One region of the Streptomyces sp. NPDC056738 genome, then DNA from elsewhere that is predicted to be linked to it. Evidence: predicted binding sites of a transcription regulator. Region 1 holds the regulator's gene; the other holds the start of a gene.
What was found. Region 1 encodes HrcA, which represses chaperone genes, less so after heat shock. Its sites were predicted from a motif close to TTNGCACTCNGNNNNNCNGAGTGCNAA; they were not measured.
Positions count from the first base shown of each region.

Region 2: a site for HrcA is predicted at 3,306-3,332, ahead of groES (co-chaperone GroES). Genes of this name have one in related genera too.

Region 1 covers NZ_JBHTZF010000003.1:625,586-630,239, forward strand. The annotation lists gene dnaJ (molecular chaperone DnaJ) at 1-1,082, opposite strand, end outside; gene hrcA (heat-inducible transcriptional repressor HrcA) at 1,083-2,099, opposite strand; gene ACFRIC_RS10385 (MBL fold metallo-hydrolase) at 2,276-3,001, shown strand; gene ACFRIC_RS10390 (DUF3097 domain-containing protein) at 3,033-3,839, shown strand; gene hemW (radical SAM family heme chaperone HemW) at 3,861-4,654, opposite strand, start outside.
Region 2 covers NZ_JBHTZF010000014.1:92,800-97,453, reverse strand. The annotation lists gene ACFRIC_RS32100 (SDR family NAD(P)-dependent oxidoreductase) at 1-550, shown strand, start outside; partial or broken gene ACFRIC_RS32095 (ester cyclase) at 665-958, shown strand; gene groL (chaperonin GroEL) at 1,078-2,703, opposite strand; gene groES (co-chaperone GroES) at 2,853-3,161, opposite strand; gene ACFRIC_RS32080 (polysaccharide deacetylase family protein) at 3,356-4,108, opposite strand; gene ACFRIC_RS32075 (polysaccharide deacetylase family protein) at 4,105-4,654, opposite strand, start outside.

The DNA of each region.
Region 1 (4,654 bases):
TGGAACTGACCGGTGGGCCGTTCCTCGCCGCGCATCTGCGCCAGCTCGCGCAGCACCCGCTCCTGCTCCGGGTCGAGCTTGGTCGGCGTCATGACCTCGACGTGCACGACGAGGTCGCCTCGGCCGCCGCCGCGCAGGTGGGTGACGCCCCGGCCGTGCAGCGGGATCGACTGACCGGACTGCGTGCCCGGACGGATGTCGACCTCCTCCATGCCGTCGAGCGTCTCCAGCGGCACCTTGGTGCCGAGGGCCGCCGCGGTCATCGGGATGGTGACCGTGCAGTGCAGGTCGTCGCCGCGCCGCTGGAAGGTCGAGTGCGGCAGTTCGTGGATCTCGACGTACAGGTCGCCGGCGGGGCCGCCGCCGGGGCCGACCTCGCCCTCGCCCGCGAGCTGGATGCGGGTGCCGTTGTCCACACCGGCCGGGATCTTGACCGTGAGGGTGCGGCGGGAGCGGACCCGGCCGTCGCCCGCGCACTCGTGGCACGGGGTCGGGACGACGGTGCCGAAGCCCTGGCACTGCGGACACGGCCGCGAGGTCATGACCTGACCCAGGAAGGACCGCGTCACCTGGGACACCTCGCCGCGGCCGCGGCACATGTCACAGGTCTGCGCCGCGGTGCCGGGGGCCGCGCCCTCGCCGTTGCAGGTGCCGCAGACGACGGCCGTGTCGACCTGGATGTCCTTCGTGGTGCCGAAGGCCGCCTCGTCGAGCTCGATCTCCAGACGGATCATGGCGTCCTGGCCCCGGCGGGTGCGCGAGCGCGGTCCGCGCTGCGACGCCGTGCCGAAGAACGCGTCCATGATGTCCGAGAAGTTCCCGAAGCCGCCCTGGCCGAAGCCGCCGGCGCCACCGCCGCCCTGCTGGGACAGCGGGTCGCCGCCGAGGTCGTAGACCTGCTTCTTCTGCGGGTCCGACAACACCTCGTAGGCGGCGTTGATCTCCTTGAAGCGCTCCTGCGTCTTCGGATCGGGATTGACGTCCGGGTGCAGCTCGCGAGCGAGCCTCCGGAACGCCTTCTTGATCTCGTCCTGGGACGCGTCGCGGCGCACGCCGAGTACGGCGTAGTAGTCCGTGGCCACTTACGACTCCGCCAGGATCTGTCCGACGTACCGTGCCACCGCTCGTACCGCTCCCATCGTTCCCGGGTAATCCATGCGGGTCGGGCCGACCACGCCGAGTTTGGCTACTGCCTCGCCGCCCGAACCGTAGCCGACGGAGACCACGGACGTGGAGTTGAGTCCCTCATACGCGTTCTCGTGCCCGATTCGCACGGTCATGCTCGAATCCCCGGCCTCTCCAAGCAACTTGAGGAGCACGACCTGCTCCTCGAGGGCTTCGAGCACCGGCCGGATGGTGAGAGGGAAGTCATGTCCGAATCGCGTGAGATTGGCGGTACCGCCGATCATCAGGCGCTCCTCGGTCTCCTCGACCAATGTCTCCAGCAGGGTGGAGAGCACCGTCGAGACCGTACCCCGGTCCTCCGCCTCGAAGGCATCCGGGAGGTCCTGGACGAGCTGCGGGACGTCCGCGAAGGGGCGCCCCGCGACCCGGCTGTTGAGCCGGGCCCGCAGGTCCGCCAGCGACGTCTCACCGAACGGCGCCGGGCAGTTGATCATTCGCTGCTCGACCCGGCCGGTGTCCGTGATCAGCACGAGCATCACCCGCGCGGGGGCCATGGAGAGCAGCTCCACATGGCGCACGGTCGAGCGGGTCAGCGAGGGGTACTGCACGACGGCGACCTGCCGGGTGAGCTGCGCGAGCAGCCGCACGGTCCGGCCGACGACGTCGTCAAGGTCGACGGCTCCGTCCAGGAAGTTCTGGATGGCGCGGCGCTCGGGCGCGGTCATCGGCTTGACGCCGGCGAGCTTGTCGACGAAGAGGCGGTACCCCTTGTCCGTGGGGATGCGCCCGGCACTGGTGTGCGGCTGCGCGATGTACCCCTCGTCCTCCAGGACCGCCATGTCGTTGCGGACGGTCGCCGGCGAGACGCCGAGACGGTGCCGCTCGGTGAGCGCCTTCGAACCGACCGGCTCCTCGGTGCCCACGTAGTCCTGGACGATGGCGCGCAGCACCTCGAGCCTGCGTTCGCTGAGCATCGCGCACCTCCAGAAGTCGACTCGGTGGTCTTCGTGGCCTTCGTGGCATTCGCCTGGCACTCAGCGCACGCGAGTGCCAACGTTCCCCGGCCCAGTGTACGGCGGTCGGGCACGCCCCGGGCAAGGGCGGGCCTGCGATGTCGTGCACGGCACCCGGTCACCGTTAGCGTCGCCGCATGAGGCTGACTTGGGAAGAGCTCGGGTGGGAAAGGGTGGCGCCCCGGGTGGGGCGACGGCGGCTTCCGGACTGGGACTGCACGGCCGGGCTCGTCGTCGGCGAGGGGGCGGCACTCATGATCGACGCCGGGTCGAGCCTCGCGGAGGGCGCCGCCCTGCGCGCCGATGCGCGGGTCCTGACCGGCGGACGTGTGACCCATATCGCGCTCACCCACCCGCATTTCGACCATGTTTTCGGCGCGGCCGCGTTCGCCGGCGCGCAGGTCCTCGCCGCGGACGGCTCGTCCGAGGTGTACCGGAACGGCCGCGGGGAGCTGTGCGCGGACGCGGTGCGCAACGGTCTCGACCCGGGGGCGGCGGAGGAGGCGGCGGACACCCTCGTACGGCCCCACCGCCTCGTCGGGAGCACCTGGGACGTGGATCTCGGCGGCGGCGTCGGGGTCCGGCTGGTGCGGACGGGCGAGGGCCACACCGCCCACGACCTGGTGGCCGTCGTGCCGGGCGACCCGGTGGTGGTGTTCTGCGGCGACCTGGTCGAGGAGTCGGGCGAGCCGCAGGCGGGCCCCGACGCCGTGCCGTCGCGCTGGCCCGCGGCGCTCGACCGGCTGCTCGGCCTGGGCGGCGAGGAGGCGCTGTACGTGCCCGGCCACGGGGCGGTCGTGGACGCCGCGTTCGTACGGTCCCAACGGGACGCCCTGGCCGAGCGTTTCGGCGTGTCGCGGTGAGCGCCGCCGGGCTTCTCCTATCGTCATCCGAATGCGCCAGTACTCTCCGGACCTGACCCCGCCGTGGAAGAAGCCCCAGCCCGTGCCCGAGGTCCCGGCGGACCCGGGTCTGGTCGTCGAGGAGCCCGGCACCGGCTTCTGCGGCGCGGTGATCCGCTGCGAGGCGGGCACGGTGACCCTGGAGGACCGCTTCGGCAAGCACCGCGTGTTCCCGCTGGAACCGCGCGGCTTCCTGCTGGAGGGCAAGGTGGTGACGCTGGTCCGCCCGGCGCCCTCCGCGCCGGTGCGCCCCAGCCGTACGGCCTCCGGCTCGGTGGCGGTCCCCGGCGCCCGCGCCCGGGTCGCGCGCGCCGGGCGCATCTACGTCGAGGGCCGGCACGACGCCGAGCTGGTCGAGCGGGTCTGGGGCGACGACCTGCGCGTCGAGGGCGTGGTCGTGGAGTACCTGGAGGGCGTGGACGACCTCCCGGCGGTGGTCGAGGCGTTCTCCCCGGGCCCGGACGCCCGGCTCGGCGTGCTCGTGGACCACCTGGTGCCGGGTTCGAAGGAGTCACGGATCGCGGAGGCGGTCACGAGCGAGCACGCCCTGGTGCTCGGCCACCCGTACATCGACGTGTGGGAGGCCGTGAAGCCGTCCTCCGTCGGCATCGCGTCCTGGCCCCGGGTCCCGCACGGCCAGGACTGGAAGACGGGCGTGTGCCGGGCCCTGGGCTGGCCGGAGAACACCGGCGCGGCCTGGCAGCACATCCTGTCCCGGGTCCGCTCCTACAAGGACCTCGAACCGGCCCTGCTGGGCCGGGTGGAGGAACTGATCGACTTCGTCACGGCCCCGGAGTGAGAGGTCGGCGCGGCCGCCTGCTCAGTCCACCAGATCCCGGACCACGGCGTCCGCGAGGAGGCGGCCGCGCAGGGTGAGGACGGCCCGGCCGGCGTCGTAGGGGCCGGCTTCGAGGAGTCCCTCGGACAGGGCGCGGCGGGAGGCCGCGAGACCGTCGGGGCGGAGCAGGGAGAGCGGGCAGCCCTCGCGCAGCCGCAGTTCCAGGAGGATCCGCTCGACCCGGCGGTCCTCCTCGGAGAGGAGTTCACGGCCGGCCCCCGGGGAGCGGCCCTCGGCCAGCGCCGCCGCGTACGCCCCCGGATGCTTCACGTTCCACCAGCGAACGCCGCCGACGTGGCTGTGCGCGCCGGGACCCGCGCCCCACCAGTCGGCTCCCCGCCAGTAGAGCTCGTTGTGCAGACAGCGGCTGCCCGACGAGCCGGCGGTGGCCCAGTTCGACACCTCGTACCACTCGAAGCCCGCCGCCGACATCACCTCGTCGGCGATGAGATAGCGGTCCGCGTGCACGTCGTCGTCGGTCATGGGGACCTCGCCGCGGCGGATCCGGCGCGCGAGCTGCGTGCCCTCCTCGACGATCAGCGCGTACGCGGAGATGTGGTCGGGTCCCGCGCCGAGGGCCGCCTCGAGCGAGGCCCGCCAGTCGTCGTCCGACTCCCCCGGCGTGCCGTAGATCAGATCCAGGTTCACATGTGCGAAGCCGGCCGCGCGGGCCTCGGCGACACAGGCCTCGGGGCGGCCCGGGGTGTGGGTGCGGTCGAGCACCTTCAGGACGTGCTGCCGGGCGCTCTGCATGCCGAAGGAGATCCGGTTGAAGC
Region 2 (4,654 bases), on a different contig from region 1:
CCGCAGGAGCCCGATCGACCTGCTGGTCAACAACGCCGGTTTCGGCAACAAGGGCCGCTATCTGGACGTGTCGATGGCGGACGAGCTGAAGATGCTCAAGGTGCACTGCGAGGCGGTGCTCCGGCTGACGTCGGCGGCGGCCGAGGCGATGCGGGAGCGCGGCCGGGGCGGGGTCGTCAACGTGGCGTCGGTGGCCGCGTTCGTGCCGCGGGGTACGTACGGGGCGTCGAAGGCGTGGGTCGTGCAGTTCACGCAGGGCGCGGCGAAGGATCTCGCGGGCAGCGGGGTGCGGTTGATGGCGCTGGCTCCGGGCTTCGTGCGCACCGAGTTCCACGAGCGGGCGGGGATGGGCACGGACAACATCCCGAACTGGATGTGGCTGGACGCCGACAAGCTGGTCGCGGCGGCGCTCGCCGATCTGGCCCGCGGCAGAACCCTGTCGGTCCCGGACCCGCGCTACAAGGTGCTGATGGGCGTGGTGAAGGTGACCCCGCGCGCGCTGCTGGGCGGGATCTCGTCGAAGACGGGACGCAAGTACGGGCCCCAGTGAACCGGGGCGCGCCGCCGGTCCCCGGGCTCGCGATGATCGTGCGGTGGGTGGTGCCGCTCCTCCGGTGGGAGGATTGAGGGTGTTTCGACCGGAGCGAGAGCCGGAGGCGGCGCCATGACTTTCGTACAGCTCATTGACGGCAGGACCAGTCGGTTCGACGAGATGAACCGGCTGATGGACACCTGGGTCGAGAAGACCAACGGCAAGCGGACCGCCACGCGCGGCGTCGTGGGCATGGACCGCTCCGACGCCAACCACTTCGTGGAGATCGTGGAGTTCCCGTCGTACGAAGAGGCGATGAAGAACTCGAAGATGCCGGAGACCGAGCAGATCTTCCAGGAGATGGTGGCGCTCTGCGACGGGATGCCGACCTTCACGGACCTGGACGTGGTGCGCGACGACAAGCTCTGAGAGCGGAGAACCGCGTGGAGCCCGTGGAACGCGGGAGGTCCCCGTTCCGACCGGAACGGGGACCTCTTCACGCTGTCACACCCCGAAGGGCGTGGCCTCGCTCATGACGTCGGACGTCAGTGGGAGTGACCGTGGCCGCCGTGGCCGGCGTCGCCCTCGTCCTCGGCCGGCTTCTCGACGACCAGGGTCTCGGTCGTCAGGAGCAGGGAGGCGATGGAGGCGGCGTTCTCCAGGGCGGAGCGGGTGACCTTGACCGGGTCGATGACGCCGGCCTTGACCAGGTCGCCGTACTCGCCGGTGGCGGCGTTGAAGCCCTGGCCCTTGTCGAGCTCGGCGACCTTCGAGGTGATGACGTAACCCTCGAGGCCGGAGTTCTCGGCGATCCAGCGCAGCGGCTCGACGGCGGCGCGGCGGACGACCGCGACACCCGTGGCCTCGTCGCCGGTCTTGCCGAGGTTGCCCTCGAGGACCTTGACGGCGTGGACGAGCGCGGAGCCACCACCGGAGACGATGCCCTCCTCGACCGCGGCGCGGGTCGCGGAGATGGCGTCCTCCAGACGGTGCTTCTTCTCCTTCAGCTCCACCTCGGTGGCGGCGCCGACCTTGATCACGCACACGCCGCCGGCCAGCTTCGCGAGGCGCTCCTGGAGCTTCTCGCGGTCCCAGTCGGAGTCGGTGTTCTCGATCTCGGCCTTGATCTGGTTGACGCGGCCGACGACCTCGTCGCTGCTGCCGGCACCGTCGACGATCGTGGTGTCGTCCTTGGTGACGGTCACGCGGCGGGCGCTGCCGAGCACGTCCAGGCCGACCTGGTCGAGCTTGAGGCCGACCTCCTCGGCGATGACCTGACCACCGGTGAGGGTGGCGATGTCGCCGAGCATGGCCTTGCGGCGGTCACCGAAGCCGGGGGCCTTCACGGCGACGGCGTTGAACGTGCCGCGGATCTTGTTCACGACCAGGGTCGACAGGGCCTCGCCCTCGACGTCCTCGGCGATGATCAGCAGCGGCTTGGAGGCGTTCGACTGGATGACCTTCTCCAGCAGCGGCAGCAGGTCCTGGATGGAGCTGATCTTGCCCTGGTGGATGAGGATGTACGGGTCGTCGAGGACGGCCTCCATACGCTCCTGGTCGGACACCATGTACGGGGACAGGTAGCCCTTGTCGAAGGCCATGCCCTCGGTGAAGTCGAGCTCCAGACCGAAGGTGTTGGACTCCTCGACGGTGATGACACCGTCCTTGCCGACCTTGTCCATCGCCTCGGCGATGAGCTCGCCGACCTGCGGGTCCTGGGCGGACAGACCGGCGACGGCGGCGATGTCGGACTTCTCGTCGATGGGGCGCGCGGTGGCGAGGAGCTCGTCGGAGACCGCCTTGACGGCCGCGTCGATGCCCTTCTTCAGCAGCGCCGGGGAAGCACCGGCGGCGACGTTGCGCAGGCCCTCGCGCACGAGCGCCTGGGCGAGCACGGTGGCGGTGGTCGTACCGTCACCCGCGATGTCGTTGGTCTTGGTCGCCACCTCCTTCACGAGCTGCGCGCCGAGGTTCTCGAACGGGTCCTCGACCTCGACCTCACGGGCGATGGTCACACCGTCGTTGGTGATGGTGGGAGCGCCGAACTTCTTGTCGATGACGACGTTGCGGCCCTTGGGGCCGATCGTCACCTTCACCGTGTCGGCAAGCTTGTTGACGCCGCGCTCAAGGGCGCGACGGGCGTCCTCGTCGAACTTCAGGATCTTCGCCATAGGAGCGGTTCAGCCCTCTCGAAAATATGGAGAACGAACCGCGCCCCCGGCGCCCGGCTGGATGGTCGCGGGTGCCAGGGGCGTGGTTCACTGCAATGCTTGGTGCGGGGTCGTCCGGGGAAAAGTCCCGAACTCCCTTACCAGGTGAATTACTTCTCGATGATCGCGAGCACGTCGCGAGCCGAGAGGACGAGGTACTCCTCGCCGTTGTACTTCACCTCGGTGCCGCCGTACTTGCTGTAGAGAACGATGTCGCCGACGGCGACGTCGAGCTCGACACGCTTGCCGTCCTCGATGCGGCCCGGGCCCACGGCCAGGACGACGCCCTCCTGGGGCTTCTCCTTCGCCGTGTCGGGAATGACCAGGCCGGAGGCCGTGGTCTGCTCGGCGTCGAGCGGCTGGACCACGATGCGGTCCTCGAGCGGCTTGATGGCAACCTTGGAGCTGGCGGTCGTCACGATCCGACCTCCCCCTTCGGAGATCTCACGGGGTTAACTGTCTGAGGTGGCGACCAGGTCGATCCGTCGTCGCGGGTGCCGGACCTGCCCGTCGCTGTTGGCACTCTCCAGGGGGGAGTGCCAGACCTGAGACTATGACTGTGATTAGCACTCGGTCAAGCGGAGTGCCAAAGGCGTCGGCGTGGCGTAGCCGACTAGAGGTAGTTCTCCAGTCGCGCCAGGGTGAAGCCCTCGCGCTGGATGCGGCGGAGCAGGCGGAGCGTGGCGCCCGTCAGATCGGGTTCGGCCGGGCCCGAGAGGATGTCGCCGGGCCGGAGCGGTCGGGTGTCGGCCGTCCTGCCGAGGACGATGGCGGCGACCCCGCAGTCGGCGGCGGCGCGCAGGGTGGTGTCGTCGTACCTGCCGTACGGGGGCCGCAGCAGCCGGGGCCGGACGCCGAAGCGCCGCGCGAGCTTGTCCTGTTGCCCGCAGATCTCGGCGCGCTGGCCGGCGTAGGGCAGGCCGCGCAGGGTGGCGTGGTCGACGGTGTGGTTCTGCAGGCTCGCGCCGACCGAGCGCAGCCGGGCGAGCCGCCCGTACCCGGGTCCGGCGACCCGGTCCGTGAGGAACATGCTGACCGGCAGGCGCAGTTCGCGGACCATGTCGGCGAACCGCGGGTCGCGCTCGGCCCCGTCGTCGTACGTCAGGAAGACCACCTTGTCGCGGGTGCGCACCTGGTTCACGACGGGCGGCAGGCCCGTGTCCGCGGTGCGCGCGGTGGTCCGGACGGTCACGGCCGGCGCGGGGGCGAGCGGACTGGCCAGGCCCCAGCGGTGGTACGCCGACTCCGTCGGGTGCACGCGCTGGGCGGCCTTCTTGCCGAGCCTCTCGATGGGGTCGACGGACTGCGCGCACCCGCTGAGCAGCGCCGCCACGAGCAGCCCGGCGGCCGGCGCCCGCAGCCTCACAGGTAGTCCTCCAGGCGTGCGACCGCGTACCCCTTGGCGGTGACCGTCCTCAGGAAGCGGCGGACCATGTCGGGCATGGTGCCCTTCCATTCCCCGCGGCCCTGGAAGTGGGTGAGGACGATGTCGCCGGGGTGCAGGTCCTGGTCCTCCTCGCGGTACTCCCAGTGGTCGGCGAAGACCTCCTCGTTCCAGATGGGCGCGTACCTGATGCCGCAGGACCTGGCGGCGCGCAGGGTGTCCTGGTCGTAGTTGCCGTAGGGCGGGCGGAAGACGGTCGGCCGTCTGCCGAACTGCTTCTCCATCACGTCCTGCATGCCGCAGATCTCGTGCTTCTGCCGGGCGTAGGACAACGCGGGCAGATAGGGGTGGTGCAGCGTGTGGTTGTTGAGCGTGACGCCCCGGTCGCGCATCTTCCGGAAGTAGCCGTAGTCGTCCTTGACGAGGAAGTCGCTGAGGAAGGCTGTGTACGGGATCTTCAGGTCGCTCATCATCCGCAGGAACGCGGGGTCCTTCTCGGCGCCGTCGTCGACGGTGAGGAAGACGACC